Regions from separate parts of the Enterobacter cloacae complex sp. HYC074_NIDB genome, predicted to be linked through region 1. Evidence: predicted binding sites of a transcription regulator. Region 1 holds the regulator's gene; each other region holds the start of a gene.
The links. The regulator PurR, encoded in region 1, represses purine synthesis genes. The targets are predictions, from matches to a motif close to CANGCAAACGTTTGCNTG.
Positions count from the first base shown of each region.

Region 2: a site for PurR is predicted at 4,978-4,995, ahead of pyrC (dihydroorotase). Genes of this name have one in related genera too.
Region 3: a site for PurR is predicted at 3,361-3,378, ahead of gltS (sodium/glutamate symporter). Genes of this name have one in related genera too.

Region 1 is NZ_CP114214.1:2,098,191-2,104,375, forward strand. It holds gene O1724_RS10400 (riboflavin synthase) at 1-400, shown strand, start outside; gene cfa (cyclopropane fatty acyl phospholipid synthase) at 432-1,580, opposite strand; gene punC (purine nucleoside transporter PunC) at 1,879-3,078, opposite strand; gene punR (DNA-binding transcriptional activator PunR) at 3,191-4,102, shown strand; gene purR (HTH-type transcriptional repressor PurR) at 4,120-5,145, opposite strand; gene cydH (cytochrome bd-I oxidase subunit CydH) at 5,443-5,532, shown strand; gene O1724_RS10430 (MFS transporter) at 5,694-6,185, shown strand, end outside.
Region 2 is NZ_CP114214.1:1,826,198-1,832,382, reverse strand. It holds gene murJ (murein biosynthesis integral membrane protein MurJ) at 1-525, opposite strand, end outside; gene O1724_RS08945 (Gfo/Idh/MocA family protein) at 655-1,578, opposite strand; gene O1724_RS08940 (YceH family protein) at 1,581-2,231, opposite strand; gene rimJ (ribosomal protein S5-alanine N-acetyltransferase) at 2,241-2,825, opposite strand; gene mdtH (multidrug efflux MFS transporter MdtH) at 3,062-4,270, shown strand; gene O1724_RS08925 (lipoprotein) at 4,369-4,929, shown strand; gene pyrC (dihydroorotase) at 5,058-6,104, shown strand; gene dinI (DNA damage-inducible protein I) at 6,179-6,185, shown strand, end outside.
Region 3 is NZ_CP114214.1:180,681-186,865, forward strand. It holds gene yicI (alpha-xylosidase) at 1-20, shown strand, start outside; gene O1724_RS00915 (AsmA family protein) at 105-1,799, opposite strand; gene xanP (xanthine/proton symporter XanP) at 1,918-3,309, opposite strand; gene gltS (sodium/glutamate symporter) at 3,535-4,737, shown strand; gene recG (ATP-dependent DNA helicase RecG) at 4,741-6,185, opposite strand, start outside.

The sequences.
Region 1 (6,185 bases):
CATCAACGTTGAACGCGCGGCGAAATTCAGCGATGAGATTGGTGGGCATCTGATGTCGGGCCATATTATGACCACCGCAGAAGTGGCGAAAATCGTGACCTCGGAAAATAACCGTCAAATCTGGTTCAAGGTGCAGGATCCGTCATTAATGAAATACATCCTTTATAAAGGATTTATTGGCATCGATGGGATTAGTCTGACCGTCGGTGAAGTGACGCCAACGCGTTTTTGCGTGCATTTAATTCCTGAAACGCTGCAACGTACTACGCTTGGCGCAAAAAAATTGGGGCAGCGCGTAAATATCGAAATTGATCCGCAGACCCAGGCGGTCGTGGATACCGTTGAGCGCGTGCTGGCGGCGAAAGAGGCGGCGATAATAAAGACCGTGGAAGAAGAATAAAAATTAACCCCGGGAAACCGGGGTTATTTTTTCAGCGAGCCACCCGCAAGCCGTGCTCAATCCCACGACTAAACACCACCTGCCACAGCTGTATATCCCGCGCACGGAACGCGCCCGCACAGGCATTCAGATAATAGCTAAACATCCGTTTGAATCGTTCCGAATAGTTGTCGGCGATTTCAGGCCATGCAGCCTGGAAACGTTCATGCCAGGCCATCAGGGTCGTGTCGTAATCTGCGCCGAAGTTATGCCAGTCTTCCACAATAAAATGCGGTTCGCTGGCGTTCGCAATCTGGCGAACAGAGGGTAAACAGCCATTCGGGAAGATATATTTGTTGATCCAGGGGTCCACATTGTTATCGGTGCGCTTAGAGCCGATGGTGTGTAGCAGGAAAATTCCGTCAGGCTTCAGGTTACGATCGGCGACCTCAAAGTAGGTCTTGTAGTTCTTCGGCCCCACGTGCTCGAACATACCTACGGAAACAATACGATCGAACTGCTCATTCAGGTCGCGGTAGTCCTGAAGCCGAATATCAACATCCAGTCCCAGACAGCGTTCCTGCGCCATCTTCTGCTGTTCAGCCGAAATCGTGACGCCGACTACGCTGACGCCGTAATTTTTCGCCATAAACCAGGCAAGACCACCCCAGCCACAGCCGATGTCCAACACACGCATACCGGGCTGTAACTGCAATTTATCGCAGATCAGTTGCAGCTTATCCTGCTGCGCCTCTTCCAGGGTCGTCGCTTTTTTCCAGTATCCGCAGGAGTACTGCATTAAAGGATCGAGCATACGGCTGAACAAATCGTTGCCAAGGTCGTAATGCTCTTTACCGACGATCCATGCCCGTTTTTTACTTTGCAGATTGAACAGGCGGGCGGAGGCGATACGTAAGGTATCTTTGAAATGACGAGGGAGCTGTTTTTCAAGACCGGCGCGTAATACGCTGGAGAAGAACATATCCAGCCGCTCACACTCCCACCAGCCGTCCATATAGCTTTCACCCAGCCCTAACGATCCCTCCTGTAACACGCGTTTGAAAAAATCGGGATGCTTTATCTGGGGATCGGAGGGGGATGAGCCATTAATCGTAATGCCCGCACGTCCCAACAGTTCACTGACGATCCGGGACCAGTTATCGTCCGGAACGCTGACTTCTTCTATACACGATGAACTCATAGCTTCTCCATCACCTTGCTGTGATCAGAACCTTAAAACAGCGTAGACGCTTTTTTGGTTTGTGAGAAATCTCACGGTAAATGCCCGCGAGGCTAATATCCGACGTAGAACAGAGGAAGGGAGATAACCCTTGCCGAAATGCCTTCCATGGTAAAACGGGAGCGCTCCGGCTCCCGTTAACACTTAATATTTATCGTATTTAATCGAACCAAATTCAGTATAGGCCGCAAAATTTGGTGATTCAACAGAAAATTGTTAGCTACCTAATCACTGGTTTTTAACATAGTTTCCCGCGCAATCAGGCGTGCGACGTTTCGGTTTGTGCATTGTCATTCTGCTCGCGAAGCGCGGAGGACTGCATGCGATAGCCCAATCCCGCCAGCGCAACGGTGATCAGCATCACGCTGGTAGTGGTGAGCAGCGGGGTTGCAATCAACGCAGAGACCACGAGACTTGCCAGGAAGCACAGGCCAAGTTGCAGGGTATTTTGCAGCGCGGCAGCGCGGCCTGTCGCCTGCGGAAATGGACGCAACGCCTGGGCTACAACGATAGGGTAGATGGCCCCGTTAGCGATCGCCATGACGCAGAACGGAATCAAAATTTCTGCAAGCCCGGCGCCGGGAATAAAGCCGACAGCCCAGGTCGCAATCACGCTTAGCGCATACAGCACCAGCAGCCAGGGCAGCATCTGTTGGCCTTCCCATTTTTGCAGCGCGGCGCGACAGCCATAGCCACCCACCAGGAAGGCGATGGTCTGTGGTACATAGCTCAGGCCGATAGCCGCCGGGCTGTAGCCCATGTCATGCAGAATGAACGGCGAACCGGTCAGCCAGGCAAAGAAGCTGGCAGAGCAGGCGGCATAAATCAGCACGTTACCGCGATAGGCTTTCGACCGCAGTAAAGAGGTAAAGGTGATGGGCTTCGCGTCCGGATGCGTCTCTTTTTTATGCGCCGGTTTAAGCCCGAACGCGGGCAGCATCAGGACCAGCGTAATAGCAAAGAGCGTGGCGAAAATGGCCTGCCAGTCGAAATGCGCCAGGATCCAGCTTCCCAGTAACGGGGCAAGCGCCGGCGACAGGCCGACCAGGGGCATAATGGTGGCGAATATACGGTTAGTGCGCGAGGCGGGGTAGTAATCGGTTACCAGCGCCTGCCAGGTCACCGCAGCGGCACAGACACCGACCGCCTGAATAAAGCGCAGCGCCAGCAGCCAGGCGGCATCGCGGACCCACAGCATGCCCAGACAGCCTGCGGCAAAAATCGCCAGCCCCAACAACAGGACGGGTTTACGGCCAAAACGATCCGAGAGCGGCCCCCACAGCAATTGCGCAAAAGCAAAACCGGCGAGGAACAAACTCAAACTGGCGCTGATGGCGGCGGCAGGGGTTTGCAAATCTTCCTGCATCGCGGCGAACGCGGGCAGATACATATCGGTCGCCAAAAAGCCCAGCACGCTTAAGCCGCCGAGCCAGACTAAAAATCCTTTCCTGGGTTGCACTTTTTTTCTCCTGAGGAGGCAGGTGTACGTTGGCGCAGAGTGTAGGGAGTGCAAAGCGGCTTGTGAAACGCTAATATTTGGCGGGTGCATTCAAAAAATTTGCAGGCTAAAGATGTGGTCAGATTATTCCCTTGAAGTGGTTGATGCCGTGGCGCGTAACGGCAGCTTTACCGGCGCCGCCCAGGAGCTGCATCGCGTTCCCTCGGCGATCAGTTACACGGTGCGTCAGCTGGAAGCGTGGCTGGCGGTGCCGCTGTTCGAGCGGCGTCATCGCGACGTGGAGCTCACGCCTGCCGGAGCGTGGTTTTTGAAGGAAGGGCGGTCTGTCATCAAAAAAATGCAGATCACCCGTGAGCAGTGCCAGCAGATCGCCAACGGCTGGCGCGGGCATCTCGCTATCGCGGTGGATAACATTGTTAAGCCGGAGCGGACCCGGCAGATGATCGTCGATTTCTATCGTCATTTTTCCGACGTCGAACTGCGTGTTTCGCAGGAAGTGTTCAACGGCGTCTGGGATGCGCTGGCGGACGGCAGGGCGGAGATGGCGATTGGTGCAACCCAGGCGATCCCGGTTGGTGGGCGCTACGCGTTTCGCGACATGGGCATGCTGAGCTGGACCTGCGTGGTCGCGCGCGATCACCCGCTGGCAGCGCTGGAAGGGCCGCTGAGCGATGACACATTACGCAACTGGCCCTCGCTGGTGCTGGAAGATACCTCCCGCTCGCTGCCCAAGCGCATTACCTGGTTGCTGGATAATCAGCGCCGCGTGGTCGCGCCGGACTGGGAGTCGTCAGCCACCTGTCTGAGCGCGGGGCTGTGCGTTGGCATGGTGCCGGTGCATTTTGCGCGCCCGCGCATCGACGCGGGAGAGTGGGTGGCTCTGACGCTGGAAAACCCCTTCCCGGATGCCGCATGCTGTCTGACGTGGCAGCAAAACGACGTCTCGCCCGCCATGGCCTGGCTGCTGGATTATCTGGGAGACAGCGAAACGCTGAACCGGGAGTGGTTGCGGGAACCAGCATAGCTGGCCCCGGAAAGTGATTAACGACGGTAGTCGCGGAACGGACCGTCCGCAACGGAACGGCGTTCTATCAGGCGCGGGTGAACTTCAATGGACTGGGACTGTTCACGCTTGTTGACGATCCTGTCCAGAAGCATGTTGAAGGCCGTTTCACCCAGCGAATCTTTCGGCTGGTGAATGGTGGTCAGCGCCGGGGTAAAGAAGCGGGCGTTGCGCACGTTGTCATAGCCGATCACCGAGATATCCTGGGGGACGCGCAGGCCGAGTTCATCTGCCGCGCATAGCGCGCCCATCGCCATGATGTCACCGCCGCAGAACACCGCGGTAGGGCGATGCGGCTGGGAGACGATCTGCTGCATGGCGCGATAGCCTGACTCCGGCTCGAAGTCGCCCTGAACAATCCAGTTTTCCGGCACGGTGATCAGCGCCTCTTCCATCGCTTTCATGAAACCGGCCAGACGGCCAGCACCGGTGTTACGCTCCAGAGGTCCCGGGATCACGCCAATTTCACGATGACCGCGTTCTACCAGATAACGCCCCGCCATGTAGCCGCCTTCAAAGGCGTTATCAATAACGGAGTCGGTGAAGTCTGCGCGCGCCTCGCCCCAGTCCATGACCACCATCGGAATGTGGCGATACTCTTCCAGCATGGAAAGGACCGACTCAGGGTATTCAGAACACATTACCAGAAGACCGTCGACGCGCTTTTGCGCCATCATTGACAGGTAAGCGCGCTGTTTTTCAATGTTGTTCCACGCATTGCCCAGAATCAGGGTATAGCCTTTCTGGAAGCAGTTTTTTTCAACGGCTTCGATGATTTCAGCAAAATAGGCCGCTTCACTGCTGGTGGCCAGCAGGCCAATCGATTTGGTGTGATTAACCTTCAGGCTGCGGGCGACGGCACTTGGCGAGTAGTGCAGTTCTTTGATTGCCGCCCAGACGGCATTACGCGTCTCTTCAGCGACGAAACGCGTTTTGTTAATAACATGTGATACGGTTGTAGTGGAAACGTTTGCGCGTTTTGCTACGTCTTTAATTGTTGCCATTAAATGTCACTCCAGACCATATCCTAAGCTCCTGAAAAAATTGAAGGTAAACGTTTGCCTTCTCTCACCCATATTACGCAAACATGAGTTGCGACACGCCGGGAAAACGACACAGGACGTCAGGAGGGGGTCAGTGGCCGGTACGCTAATAAATTTAGCGTGGAATTTTGTCCTATCTTGATGAAAAGGGGAAGAGGTAAAGTGGATATCCGTTTAAATCCTGGAAGATTTTTGACCTGAACTGTGTAAAAATGAGCAAGCTCACTTTTCGTAGGGTGAATAAAAGGAGAAAAATTGATGAGTACCGATCTGAAGTTTTCGCTGTTTACCACCATTGTTGTTCTTGCTCTGATTGTTGCCGGTGGTTTAACCGCTGCACTGCACTGATTCAGGCGGAGGGAGAACCTTCTCCCTCTCTTGCCGCTATTGTTACCTCTCCGGCAAAAATCTTTTGCCAAAATGTTAACTTCTCATTTTTTGTGATTGATGTCATGCTTTTGACTTCTTAGTTCTGTGCCGGGTTATGGCACGGTATCCGGAGCCTCTTCATGAAAATCAATTTTCCCCTGCTGGCCCTGGCGATTGGCGCCTTTGGGATTGGCACCACTGAATTCTCCCCGATGGGGTTATTGCCTGTTATCGCCCGGGGGGTAGACGTCTCTATCCCTGCGGCCGGTATGTTAATTAGCGCCTACGCGATCGGCGTGATGGTGGGCGCGCCGCTGATGACGCTGCTGCTTTCGCACCGTGCGCGCCGCAACGCGCTGATTTTCCTGATGGCGATTTTCACTCTCGGCAATGTGTTTTCCGCGATTTCGCCCGATTACACCACTCTGATGCTTTCGCGCATTCTTACCAGCCTCAACCATGGCGCCTTCTTCGGACTGGGCTCGGTTGTTGCTGCCAGCGTGGTGCCAAAACATAAGCAGGCCAGCGCGGTAGCCACTATGTTTATGGGCCTCACCATCGCTAATATCGGCGGCGTTCCCGCCGCCACCTGGCTGGGAGAAGCCATCGGCTGGCGTATGTCTTTCCTCGCA
Region 2 (6,185 bases), 270 kb from region 1:
CGCAAAGCCAATCATGCTGACATTAAGGAACGTGGGGGCAAAGGCCGGCACGGAGAAGCGGTTCCAGGTATTCAGGATGGCACCCACCAGCGACGCCAGCGAAATCAGCAGAATATAGGGGAAGGTTATCCGCAGCAGTTGCGTCGTCAGGGCAAATTTATCCGCCGTGTCGGCAAAGCCCGGTGCCGTTACCATGATTACCCAGGGCGCTGCCAGCATGCCCAGGACGGTCACGATCGCCAGCGCCAGCGTCAGTAAACCGGAAACGTAAGCCACAAAGACGCGGGTGGCATCTTCGCCCTGCTTGCTTTTATATTCCGCAAGGATCGGGACAAATGCCTGTGAGAAAGCCCCTTCGGCAAAAATACGGCGCAGCAGGTTCGGCAGCTTGAACGCAACGAAAAAGGCGTCAGTCGCCATCCCTGCGCCAAAAACCCTTGCCACAATGGCATCGCGCGCAAAGCCAAGCACGCGGGAAAACATGGTCATCGAGCTGACGGCCGCCAGCGATTTTAATAAGTTCATTAACGTGAAGTTCCACAACCCTACGGATTTCCAGGACGGATAAGCGAAAGCGCCACCCGGCAAAGCCAACAAGCGGCGCTTAGTCTAACCGGATTTCAACGAATTACTATCGGCAGATGTTACAGCGAGTTATTCCGACATGGCTTCGCGCCAGAGTCGTTCCACGATGCGCTGCGCCAGAATGGCCTGCTCCCCGGACGTTTCAGGAACCGTCTGATTCTGCACGCAGGTGATGAAGTGACGCGCGCAGCCCACAAAGCCACGCTGTTCCAGGGTGCTCTGCCAGCCGGGAACGGGTAACGCAACCACGCCATTGCCCTTCTCTTCCCGCCACTCTCGCATATCGGTGACGTCATACAGCGCGCCATCCGTAACGGCCTGCACGGACTCGCGCTGGCTGCCCGCCCGACGATGCATGCTGGTCGTCACCTGCAAATGCTCAACGGCAAAATGATGTTCGGCGTAAACCATCTCACCCTGCTCGCTGGTCAACAGCGTGCCGCTTTGCAGCTGGGCTTTTCCGTTACTCAGCCACAGGGCCGTATCCACGACGTGGAGATAATCATCCAGCAGCGTGAAGCGCAGATCGTTCGGCCCCACGCTGTCGGTACGGTGCTTATCCATACGCAGAGAGGCGAACGAGCCGGACTGCGCTTTAAGCTGCTGATAGAGGGGCGCAAAACGGCGGTTGAAGCCGACCATCAGCGTCAGCTTTTTACGCGCGGCCAGCTCAATCAGTCGCTCAGCATCCTGTACATTTTCCGCCAGGGGTTTATCCACGCAGACGTGAACGCCTGCATTCAGCAACTCGCTCACCACCTGGTAGTGCGTCGCGGTTGAGGTATGCACAAATACCGCATCACATTCACGGGCTAAATCCTGTAGCGAACCGGCATAAGGGATGCGCCAGGTTTTGCAGATGCGCTCTGCTTTCTCGCGGGTGGGCGACCACGCCCCTTGCAGCGTCCAGTCTGACGCGGCGCCTAAAACGGGCAGCCAGGCTTTTTGCGCAATCCCTCCCAGCCCCACAACACCAATGCGTAAGGTTGTCACGATTAATCTCCCAGATGTGCGAGTAACGCATCCAGACGCTGCTTCAGCCCGGCAACCTCGTCTTCCAGGGCTGCCACGCGCGCGGTCAGGCTTTCGTTTGATGCTGGCGTGTCGGATACGACGGCCAGCGCAGAGGGCCCCACGTCGCCGCTAAACAGGTGCATGTAGCGGCTTTCACGCTTGCCCGGTTCGCGGGGCAGACGCACCACGTAGGGACCGTCCTCGCGTGAGGCTAATCCCTCCAGCGTCTGTTCAACGTCCTGCATATCCTGAAACTCATGCATGCGGGAGGCGCGTGTGCGCAGTTCCCCCGGCGTCTGCGCCCCGCGCAGCAGCAACGTGGTGATAACAGCCACTTCCGCAGCGCTGAGTTTTAAATCGCCAAATTCAGAATTACAAAAGCGCTGTTCATATTTAGTGACGCGGTTACCGAAGCCGCTGACGGTGCGCAGGTAGTGGCGCTTCACCAGCTCATCAAGGATATCCTGCACCTCGTGCTCGCCAAGGTTCATCACCGGCTCACGGTTCGTCTTCTGGTTGCAGGCCATCGTGACGGCATTCACGGACAGAGGATACTGTTCCGGCGTGGTGACCTGCTTTTCCAGAAGGCAGCCGATCACGCGCGCTTCGGCGCCATTTAACTGATATTTCATCTTTTCTCCTTAACGACCCGCGGTCCACTCCTGTGTGGTGAGCGCGGTGAGCACATGGTCCCGCCACTCGCCGTCAATCAGCAGATAATCTTTGGCATAGCCTTCTTTCTCAAACCCCAGGCGGGCCAGCAGATCGCCGCTGCGCTTATTGTGCGGCATGTAGTTAGCCATAATGCGATGGATATGTTGCGTGCGCTGCATGTAGCGAATCGCCGCCGTCAGCGCCTCAAACATGAGCCCCTGTCCCTGCCATTTCTGGCCGATGGAATACCCGAGATAGCAGGCGTGAAACGACCCGCGTACCACGTTTGAAAAATTGGCAATGCCAACGATCTCTTTCTCTTCCGGATCGAGAAGCGCGAAATAAAACGCACTTCCCTGTTTATGAAATTCCGCAATCATACTGAGGCGCGCCTGCCAGCCAGAGGGGTAGCAGTGGCTCTCGTCCCGAACGGGTTCCCAGGGTTTTAAAAACTGGCGATTCTCGGCGTAATAATCCGCCAGACGCCAGGCATCACGCTCATGCACCAGACGAACGACCAGCCTGTCCGTCGTCAGACGCACTTTTGGCACATTACTGCGATAGCCAAACATCGTTACCACTCCTTCCCGTCGCTTCTGCTCTGCCTGTTAGCTTTACTATACCTGTGCCTGCGCCTTCTGTGAAAACAGTGACATACCATTTTGATCGCTTTTCACATTTTTCGATGAGAACTCTCTATCAAAGCACCTTTTTGATAAAAAAATATTGTCGCCAGCGGGTATGGGAAAAAGCGCGGCGACACCGCAGAATGTTAGCGTGCTCACCTTTTATTTTCCCTGGAGGGAAAATGTCCCGCGTATCACAGGCCAGGAGCCTGGGTAAATATTTCCTGCTCGTCGATAACATGCTGGTCGTGCTCGGCTTTTTTGTCGTTTTTCCGCTTATATCAATTCGTTTTGTCGATCAAATGGGCTGGGCGGCATTGATGGTCGGGATCGCGCTGGGTCTACGCCAGTTTGTACAACAGGGTCTGGGCGTGTTTGGCGGCGCAATAGCTGACCGCTTCGGCGCGAAACCGATGATCGTCACCGGCATGCTGTTACGTGCGGCGGGATTCGCCACCATGGCAATCGCTCATGAACCCTGGCTGCTGTGGTTCTCCTGTTTCCTTTCCGGGATTGGCGGCACCCTTTTCGACCCACCGCGTACCGCGCTGGTGGTTAAGCTTATCCGTCCGCAACATCGGGGGCGCTTCTTCTCGATTTTGATGATGCAGGACAGCGCTGGCGCGGTGGTGGGCGCCCTGCTGGGAAGCTGGCTGCTGCAATACGATTTCCGCCTGGTTTGCGCCACCGGCGCGGTGTTGTTTATTCTCTGCGCGCTGTTTAACGGTCTGTTTCTGCCCGCATGGAAGCTGTCGACGGTGAAAGCGCCTGTGCGGGAAGGGCTTGACCGTGTGTTGAGCGATAAACGCTTCGTCACCTATGTATTAACCCTGACCGGCTACTACATGCTCGCCGTGCAGGTCATGCTGATGCTGCCCATTATGGTTAACGATATTGCCGGCACGCCGGCAGCGGTGAAATGGATGTATGCCATTGAGGCCTGCCTCTCACTGACTCTGCTCTATCCAATTGCCCGCTGGAGCGAGCGCCGTTTCCGGCTTGAGCACCGTCTGATGGCCGGGCTGTTGCTGATGACGCTGAGCATGATGCCCATCGGTCTGGTAAGTTCGCTTCAGCAACTGTTTATGCTGATCTGCACCTTCTATATTGGCTCAATCATTGCCGAGCCAGCCCGTGAAACGCTGAGCGCGTCACTTGCCGACGCCCGGGCCCGGGGCAGCTACATGGGCTTCAGCCGTCTCGGGCTGGCGCTTGGCGGCGCGCTGGGTTACACCGGTGGCGGCTGGCTGTTTGATGCCGGAAAAGCGCTCCATCAGCCGGAGCTGCCGTGGGTCATGCTCGGCATGGTCGGCTTTATGACGCTGATTGCCCTCTGGTGGCAGTTCAGTGATAAACGCAGCACCCGCGGGATGCTGGAGCCTGGCGCCTGACCTCTTGCATTATCAGTTTTTTCTGCTGGTTTCTGTAGGATCACCCTGACATACTGGCGTATCAGGACAGATGCGCCGATTTTATGTTGAGGAACGCCATGAAAAAGATCGTTATTGCCGCTGCGTTAATTGTCAGTGGTCTGCTGGTGGGATGTAACCAGCTTACGCAGTACACCGTCAGTGAGCAGGAAATTAATCAGGCGCTGGAAAAACATAATAACTTTTCAAAAGATATCGGCGTGCCCGGCCTTGCGGATGCGCATATCGTCCTGACGAATCTCGCCAGCCAGATTGGTCGCGAGGAGCCTAACAAAGTCACCCTTTCCGGCGATGCCAGCCTCGATATGACCTCGCTCTTCGGCAATCAGAAAGCGGATATCAAGCTGAAGCTCAAGGCGCTGCCGGTCTTTAATAAAGATAAAGGGGCAATTTTCCTGCAAGAGATGGAAATCGTCGATGCGGTTGTGACGCCGGATAAAATGAAACCGGTGCTGCAAACGCTGATGCCGTATCTCAACCAGTCGTTGCAGAACTACTTTAACCAACAGCCTGCCTATGTTCTGAGCGAAGACAAAAGCAAAGGTGAATCTCTGGCGAAAAAATATGCCAAAGGGATAGAGGTGAAACCGGGTGAAATCATCATCCCTTTCACCGACTAAATACTCCGGGCGCTCAGGCGCCCGTTTTTTTTAACGGAATAGTGTGCAAACGAAAACGTTTCCGCTTATGATTTGTGTCCGGCAAAAACAGCCATCTTATGACTGATCTCTTTCAAGCCGGAGCTTCCATGACTGTACAATCCCAGGTTCTCAAAATCCGCCGCCCAGACGACTGGCATATCCATCTTCGTGATGGCGACATGCTGAAAACCGTCGTGCCGTATACCAGCAAAATTTATGGCCGTGCGATTGTTATGCCTAACCTGGTTCCGCCAGTCACTACCGTCGAGGCCGCGATTGCCTATCGCCAGCGTATCCTTGACGCCGTTCCGGCCGGGCACGATTTTACCCCGTTGATGACCTGCTACCTGACGGACTCGCTGGATCCCAATGAGGTTGAGCGCGGGTTTAACGAAGGTGTGTTCACCGCCGCGAAGCTCTACCCGGCGAATGCCACCACCAACTCCAGCCATGGGGTGACCAGTATCGACGCCATCATGCCCGTTCTGGAGCGTATGCAAAAACTGGGCATGCCGCTGCTGGTGCACGGGGAAGTGACCCACGCTGACATTGATATTTTCGATCGCGAAGCACGTTTTATCGAAACGGTCATGGAGCCGCTGCGCCAGCGTCTTCCGGGGCTGAAAGTGGTGTTTGAACACATTACGACTAAAGATGCCGCAGAGTATGTCCGGGATGGAAACGAGCTGATTGCCGCCACCATCACCCCGCAGCACCTGATGTTTAACCGTAACCACATGCTGGTGGGCGGCGTTCGCCCACATCTGTATTGTCTGCCGATCCTCAAGCGCAACATCCACCAGCAGGCGCTACGTGAGCTGGTCGCCAGCGGCTTCCCGCGCGCGTTCCTCGGCACAGATTCCGCCCCGCATGCCCGTCACCGTAAAGAGGCGAGTTGCGGCTGTGCAGGCTGCTTTAACGCCCCGACCGCCCTGGCAAGTTACGCAACCGTGTTTGAAGAGATGAATGCGTTAGACCATTTCGAAGCCTTCTGCTCCCTTAACGGCCCGCGTTTCTACGGTCTGCCGATCAATGACACGTTCATTGAGCTGGAGCGCAAAGAAAGCCAGGTTGAAGCGTCGATTGCGCTCACCGACGATACGCTGATCCCCTTCCTGGCCGGTGAAACCGTAAACTGGACGGTAAAACGCTAAAAAACTGTCGCCCCCTGTTGTCAAACCGACAATATAACTGTATAAATAAACAGTATATTACACAGGGGGCATTTATGCGTA
Region 3 (6,185 bases), 1.9 Mb from region 1:
AGGTGGTGGTGCACCTCTGAGCCGTAAAAATGCCCGGTGGCGCTTCGCTTACCGGGCCTACATGAGATCGTAGGCCGGGTAAGGCGAAGCCGCCACCCGGCTATTTACTGTGCCGGAGCCACCGCCGACACCATCCCGCGGGTCATGGTCTGTTGCACCTGCTGTTTATCCATATTCACCGCGCTCAGCTTCCCGTTCACCGTCGGCTTCAGCGGCGCATTCGCCTGCACGCTTCCGCTGGCGGTGAGCTGAATATTGCCGTCGCCCGCAATCGGCAGCGCTGGCCAGCCCCACTGCTGCAAGACGTTGAGTGGTACACCGCGCCCGTTCAGGCTCACGGTGGTCTGCCGCTGCGGCAGCTGTGAAACCGTGGCGGTCGCCTCCAGGATCCCTTTCTCGGTAAAGGCGCTCAGGTCGGTAATATTTACCGTTGCGGCGTTGGCATTCAGCGCCAGCGACGGGCGACGCACGTCGACGCGGTTAAAGGTCGCTGCCGCCCCGTTGAGGGTTGCGTTACCGCCCCACACGCCCCACTTGTGATCCTGCGCCAGCCGCAAATTAGCGCCATAACCGTCGAGGGAGGTGATCTGCCACGGGAACGCCGGATCGATGTCGATCACCAGGTTGCGGCTCAGGCCGAATTTTTTCAGCGTCACGCTGTTCAGCCATGCCGGGAGCGGGTCCATCCACAGCGTTTTCCAGTTTTCCGGAAGCGTATATTCCAGCCCGGCAATCGCAACGTCGTCCAGCACCAGCGCCTGACCCTCGCGCAGCCAGTTGCCGGAGGTGCGCACCATGCCCCCTTCCCAGCGGGAGGTGAACTGACGCAGCGCAATGCCCTGCGGGGAGAATTCCGCGTTCAGGATAGGGTCAAACAGATGCAGCGAGCCGTAGATAAATTCGCTGGCGTTCATGGATAACCGTCCCTCCTGGCTTTGCCAGTCACCTTTACTCAGGGTGAGGTTACGCAGGCTGAGATCGAGGTCGGTTACTGCCCAGTCTGGCCCCTGTAGACGGGCATCGGTCACTTCCAGCCGCCCAATCTGTAACGAAGGCAGGGTGGAGAGAGGGGCGAAGAAATCCAGCAGCGATTTGTCGCTTTGCAGGCGGATCTCATTCAGACGCAGGGTGTTGATAACCCAGCCACCGTCGGCATTACGCAGAGCCGAGCCCGTAAGCGAGCCGCGCGCCATATCGGCACCGATGGTATTCAGCGCCACCTCTTTGCCGTTGAGTTGTCCCTGAATCAGCACGTTGTTGGCCGGTATGCCGTTGAGGGTGAGCGACCCGGCGCTCATCTGGATTTGCGCATTTTTCCCCAGTACGTTCCCCGCCTCGGGCTGCCACGGGCTGACGCCGCCGGTCACCTTTTGCGCACTGAGATCCCACTCCGTATTCGGGCTGTTAAAGGCCATGTTATTCAGTTGCAGACGGTCGGCCTGGAACGGCAGCGGCGCCGTCTGCGGCGATAAATTCAGCGTGCCATCGAACAGGGTGATGGCATCCATATGCAGCGGGTCGGTGATCTGGCGGCTGCTTAAGCCAATATCCACTTTTTTAGCGACCAGCGTGGCCGGTTTGCCATCTCGTCCGAAGGTAACGTTTTCCAGAAGGATGTGAGAAGGGGATGAAAAGCGGTGATCCATCAGGTCAAAGTTGAGCTCGTAATCGGTATTCACCGTGATCCAGCTGCTGACCTGCGATGCGCCCCAGCGGGTCTGGAGCAGAAAATAAAAGGCTAGCACTACAATGAGCAGGGCTACCAGAAGATAGATAAGCAGCTTTCCAATAAATTTCATGGTCTTCCTTCCCGCGAAACGCACATAAGGGTGTTATGCACGAATTATGCGCAATGCTCAAGGCGGGAATGGTGTATAGAGATGTCACGGCAGGCATTGACAGCCTGCCGTGTGGGGATCAGTTCTTTTCAGGCGGGAAAATGAGATTCAGCACGATAGCGGTAATACCGCCCGCGGCGATGCCGGAAGAGAGCAGGTTTTTCACCCAGTCCGGGGCAAACTGCAAAATCATCGGCTGCTGGGAGACGCCAAGCCCTACGGCGAGAGACAGCGCAATAATCATGATTGCGCGGCGGTTCAGCGGCTCGCGGGAGACGATACGCACGCCGGAGGCCGCGATAGTACCGAACATGACCAGCGTCGCGCCGCCCAGCACCGGCTCGGGAATGTGCTGTACAAATCCGCTTACCGCCGGGAACAGGCCGAGGACCACCAGCATCAGCGCCACCACGAAGCCCACGTAGCGGCTGGCCACGCCGGTCAGCTGGATCACGCCGTTGTTCTGGCCGAAGCAGGAGTTCGGGAATGTGTTGAACACCGCCGAGACAAACGAGTTCAGTCCGTTCGCCAGCACGCCGCCTTTAAGACGTTTCATGTACAGCGGGCCGGAGACCGGCTGCTCGGACACGTCGGAGGTGGCGGTGATATCGCCAATGGTTTCCAGCGAGGTAATCATAAAGACCAGCATCAGCGGCAGGAGCAGACTCCAGTCAATGCCCAGGCCATAGTAGAGCGGCGTTGGCACGGTAATCAACGCGCTGTTGGTTGGGGTGGTGTTTTCCGGGAGCATACCCAGCGCCCACGCCAGCAGGTAACCGGCCGCCATGGCGATCACCAGCGATGCCACGCGCAGGTACGGGTTACGCTGACGGTTAAGCAGAATAATGATCGCCAGCACCACGCCTGCCAGCAGCAGGTTTTTCGGCGCGCCGAAGGTATGGTCGCTCATTGCCGCGTAGCCGCCCCCGATGGAGGTCAGACCCACCTGAATCAGCGACAGGCCGATAATCATCACCACCACGCCGGAGACCAGCGGGGTGATCACCCGGCGCGCCAGGTGCAGAACGCGGGAGATGATCATCTCTGTGCAGCTTGCCAGCATCAGGGTGCCGAAAAGCGCCGCCATCATCGTCGGGACATCTGCGCCGCCGGTTTTCAGTGCCGTACCGCCCATGATCAGCGGAGCCACAAAGTTAAAGCTGGTGCCCTGAATCGACAGCAAACCTGAACCCACCGGACCCCAGGCTTTAATTTGAATGATGGAGGCCACGCCGGAAGCGAACAGAGACATACTGATGATGTGTTGCGTATCCTGCGCCGGTAACCCTAGCGCCTGGCAAATCAGCAGAGCCGGCGTGATGACCGCAACGAACATCGCCAGCAGGTGCTGGCAGGCGGCAAACAGGGTTTGAGGCAGCGGGGGACGATCTTCAAGGCGGTAAATCAGTTCGCTGTTTTGCTTCTGCGCAATCGGTTGCGCATTAGCAGACTCCAGAGTGTTAACAGACATCGGCGGCAATCCCACGGTGGAAAAGCGGGCATTTTAGCTGACCACCTGGTAAAAGCAAACGATTGCCAGCAAAAAAAAGAGAGAAAATCTGCCGGTGTGAGCAGCTTTTCTACAACGAACAGCAAAAAAAAATTACACTTTTCGCGCCGGCGGCTCATGACGAGCATCACCCGGCCCAGGATAACGCCGCGTGTGTATGGAATACGCGCATAACAGGAGCCTTTTATGATTCATCTCGATACGTTGTCGACCCTTGTTGCCGCAACGCTGGTTCTTCTGCTTGGTCGCAAGCTGGTACACAGTGTTTCCTTTCTGAAAAAGTACACCATTCCTGAACCCGTCGCCGGTGGTTTGCTGGTGGCGCTGGCCCTGCTGATACTGAAAAAAAGCATGGGCTGGGAAATCGATTTTGATATGTCCCTGAAAGATCCGTTGATGCTGGCCTTCTTTGCCACTATCGGCCTGAACGCTAACCTCGCAAGCCTGCGTTCGGGTGGCAAGGTGCTGGGCGTGTTTCTGATTGTTGTGGTGGGCCTGCTTCTGATGCAAAACGCCATCGGCATCGGTATGGCGTCATTGCTGGGGCTGGATCCGCTGATGGGTCTGCTGGCGGGGTCGATTACCCTGTCAGGTGGCCACGGAACGGGCGCGGCGTGGAGCAAGCTGTTCATCGAACGCTATGGCTTTGAAAACGCAACGGAAGTGGCGATGGCCTGCGCGACCTTTGGTCTGGTGCTTGGCGGCCTGATTGGTGGCCCGGTGGCGCGCTATCTTGTGAAACACTCCACCACGCCGGAAGGCAGGCCAGACGATGAAATGGTGCCGACCGCATTTGAAAAACCGGACGTTGGCCGTAGTATCACCTCGCTGGTGATGATTGAAACCATCGCCATGATTGCTATCTGCCTCACCGTGGGCAAAATCGTTGCGCAATGGCTGGCGGGAACGGCTTTCGAACTGCCAACCTTTGTCTGCGTGCTGTTTATCGGGGTGATCCTGAGCAACGGTCTGGCGCAGATGGGCTTCTACCGCGTCTTTGAGCGCGCAGTGTCCGTGCTGGGGAACGTCAGCCTGTCGCTGTTCCTGGCGATGGCGCTGATGAGCCTCAAGCTGTGGGAACTGGCCTCGCTGGCGCTGCCGATGGTGGCGATCCTGGCGGTACAGGCCGTGTTTATGGCGCTGTATGCCATCTTTGTTACCTGGCGCATGATGGGCAAAAACTATGATGCGGCGGTACTGGCAGCGGGTCACTGTGGGTTTGGACTGGGGGCAACGCCAACGGCCATCGCAAACATGCAGGCGATCACTGAACGGTTCGGTCCGTCGCACATGGCGTTTCTGGTGGTGCCGATGGTGGGGGCATTCTTCATTGATATCGTCAACGCGCTGGTCATTAAGCTCTACCTGATGCTGCCGATGTTTGGCTGATCGTCAGGCGTTGGAATACCGCTCGGTTTCCGGCATCCAGCGTTCAATTAACGCTGCCGCCTGTTCGGGGTAGCGTTCATGAATATGACGCGCAAGGCGTTGTACTTCGGGGATCATGGCCTGATCGCGCAACAAATCCGCCACTTTAAATTCGGCGTTACCCGTCTGACGCGTGCCCAGCAGTTCACCCGGGCCGCGGATCTCCAGATCTTTTTGCGCAATGACGAAGCCGTCATTGCTGTCGCGTAATACCTGCAAACGCATCTGCGCGGTTTTCGACAGCGGGGCTTTGTAGAGCAGCACGCAGTGAGAGGCGATCGCGCCACGGCCCACACGGCCTCGTAGCTGGTGGAGCTGCGCCAGGCCCAGGCGCTCCGGGTTCTCAATAATCATCAGGCTGGAGTTCGGCACGTCCACGCCCACTTCGATAACCGTGGTCGCAACGAGTAAATGCAGTTCACCCTGTTTGAACGACTGCATCACCGCCTGCTTTTCGGCAGGCTTCATGCGCCCGTGAACCAGACCGACGTTCAGCTCCGGCAGGGCGAGCTTTAACTCTTCCCATGTGGCTTCGGCAGCCTGCGCTTCCAGCAGCTCAGACTCTTCAATCAGGGTACAGACCCAGTAAGCCTGACGTCCTTCGTGGGTGCAGGCGTTGCGCACGCGGTCAATGATGTCGCTGCGGCGCGTGTCCGGAATGGCGACCGTTGTCACCGGCGTACGACCCGGGGGGAGTTCGTCGATGGTGGAGGTATCCAGATCGGCATAGGCCGTCATCGCCAGGGTGCGCGGAATCGGCGTGGCGGTCATGATCAGCTGATGCGGGTGGAAGCCCTGTTGCAGACCTTTCTCCCACAGCGCCAGACGCTGATGAACACCAAAGCGGTGCTGTTCGTCGATAATCACCAGCGCCAGGCCGTTAAACTGCACCTGTTCCTGGAAAATGGCGTGCGTGCCGACAATCATCTGCACCTGCCCGCTGGCTATCGCCTCCTGCTGCGCAAGGCGCGCTTTGCCCTTCTGCTTCCCGGCCAGCCAGCCCACTTCAATTCCCAGCGGGGCAAACCAGTTACGGAAATTGTTGGCGTGCTGCTCGGCCAGCAGTTCCGTCGGTGCCATCAGCGCCACCTGCTTGCCGTGGGCGATAGCGCGCAAAGCGGCCAGCGCGGCGACCAGCGTTTTACCGGAACCCACATCGCCCTGCACCAGGCGCATCATCGGCACATCCAGCGCCATATCGCGTTCGATCTCGGCAGTAACGCGCTCCTGGGCGCCGGTGGGTTTAAATGGCAGTGAGGCCAGCAGCTTATCTTTGAGCTCATCACGCTGGCTTAATGGCTGCGCGTGGAAACGCTGCGCACCTGCGCGCAGGGCCAGCATGCTCAGGTTGTGAGCCAGTAATTCCTCAAGGATAAGACGCCGTTGGGCGGGGTGTTTACCGCTCTCTA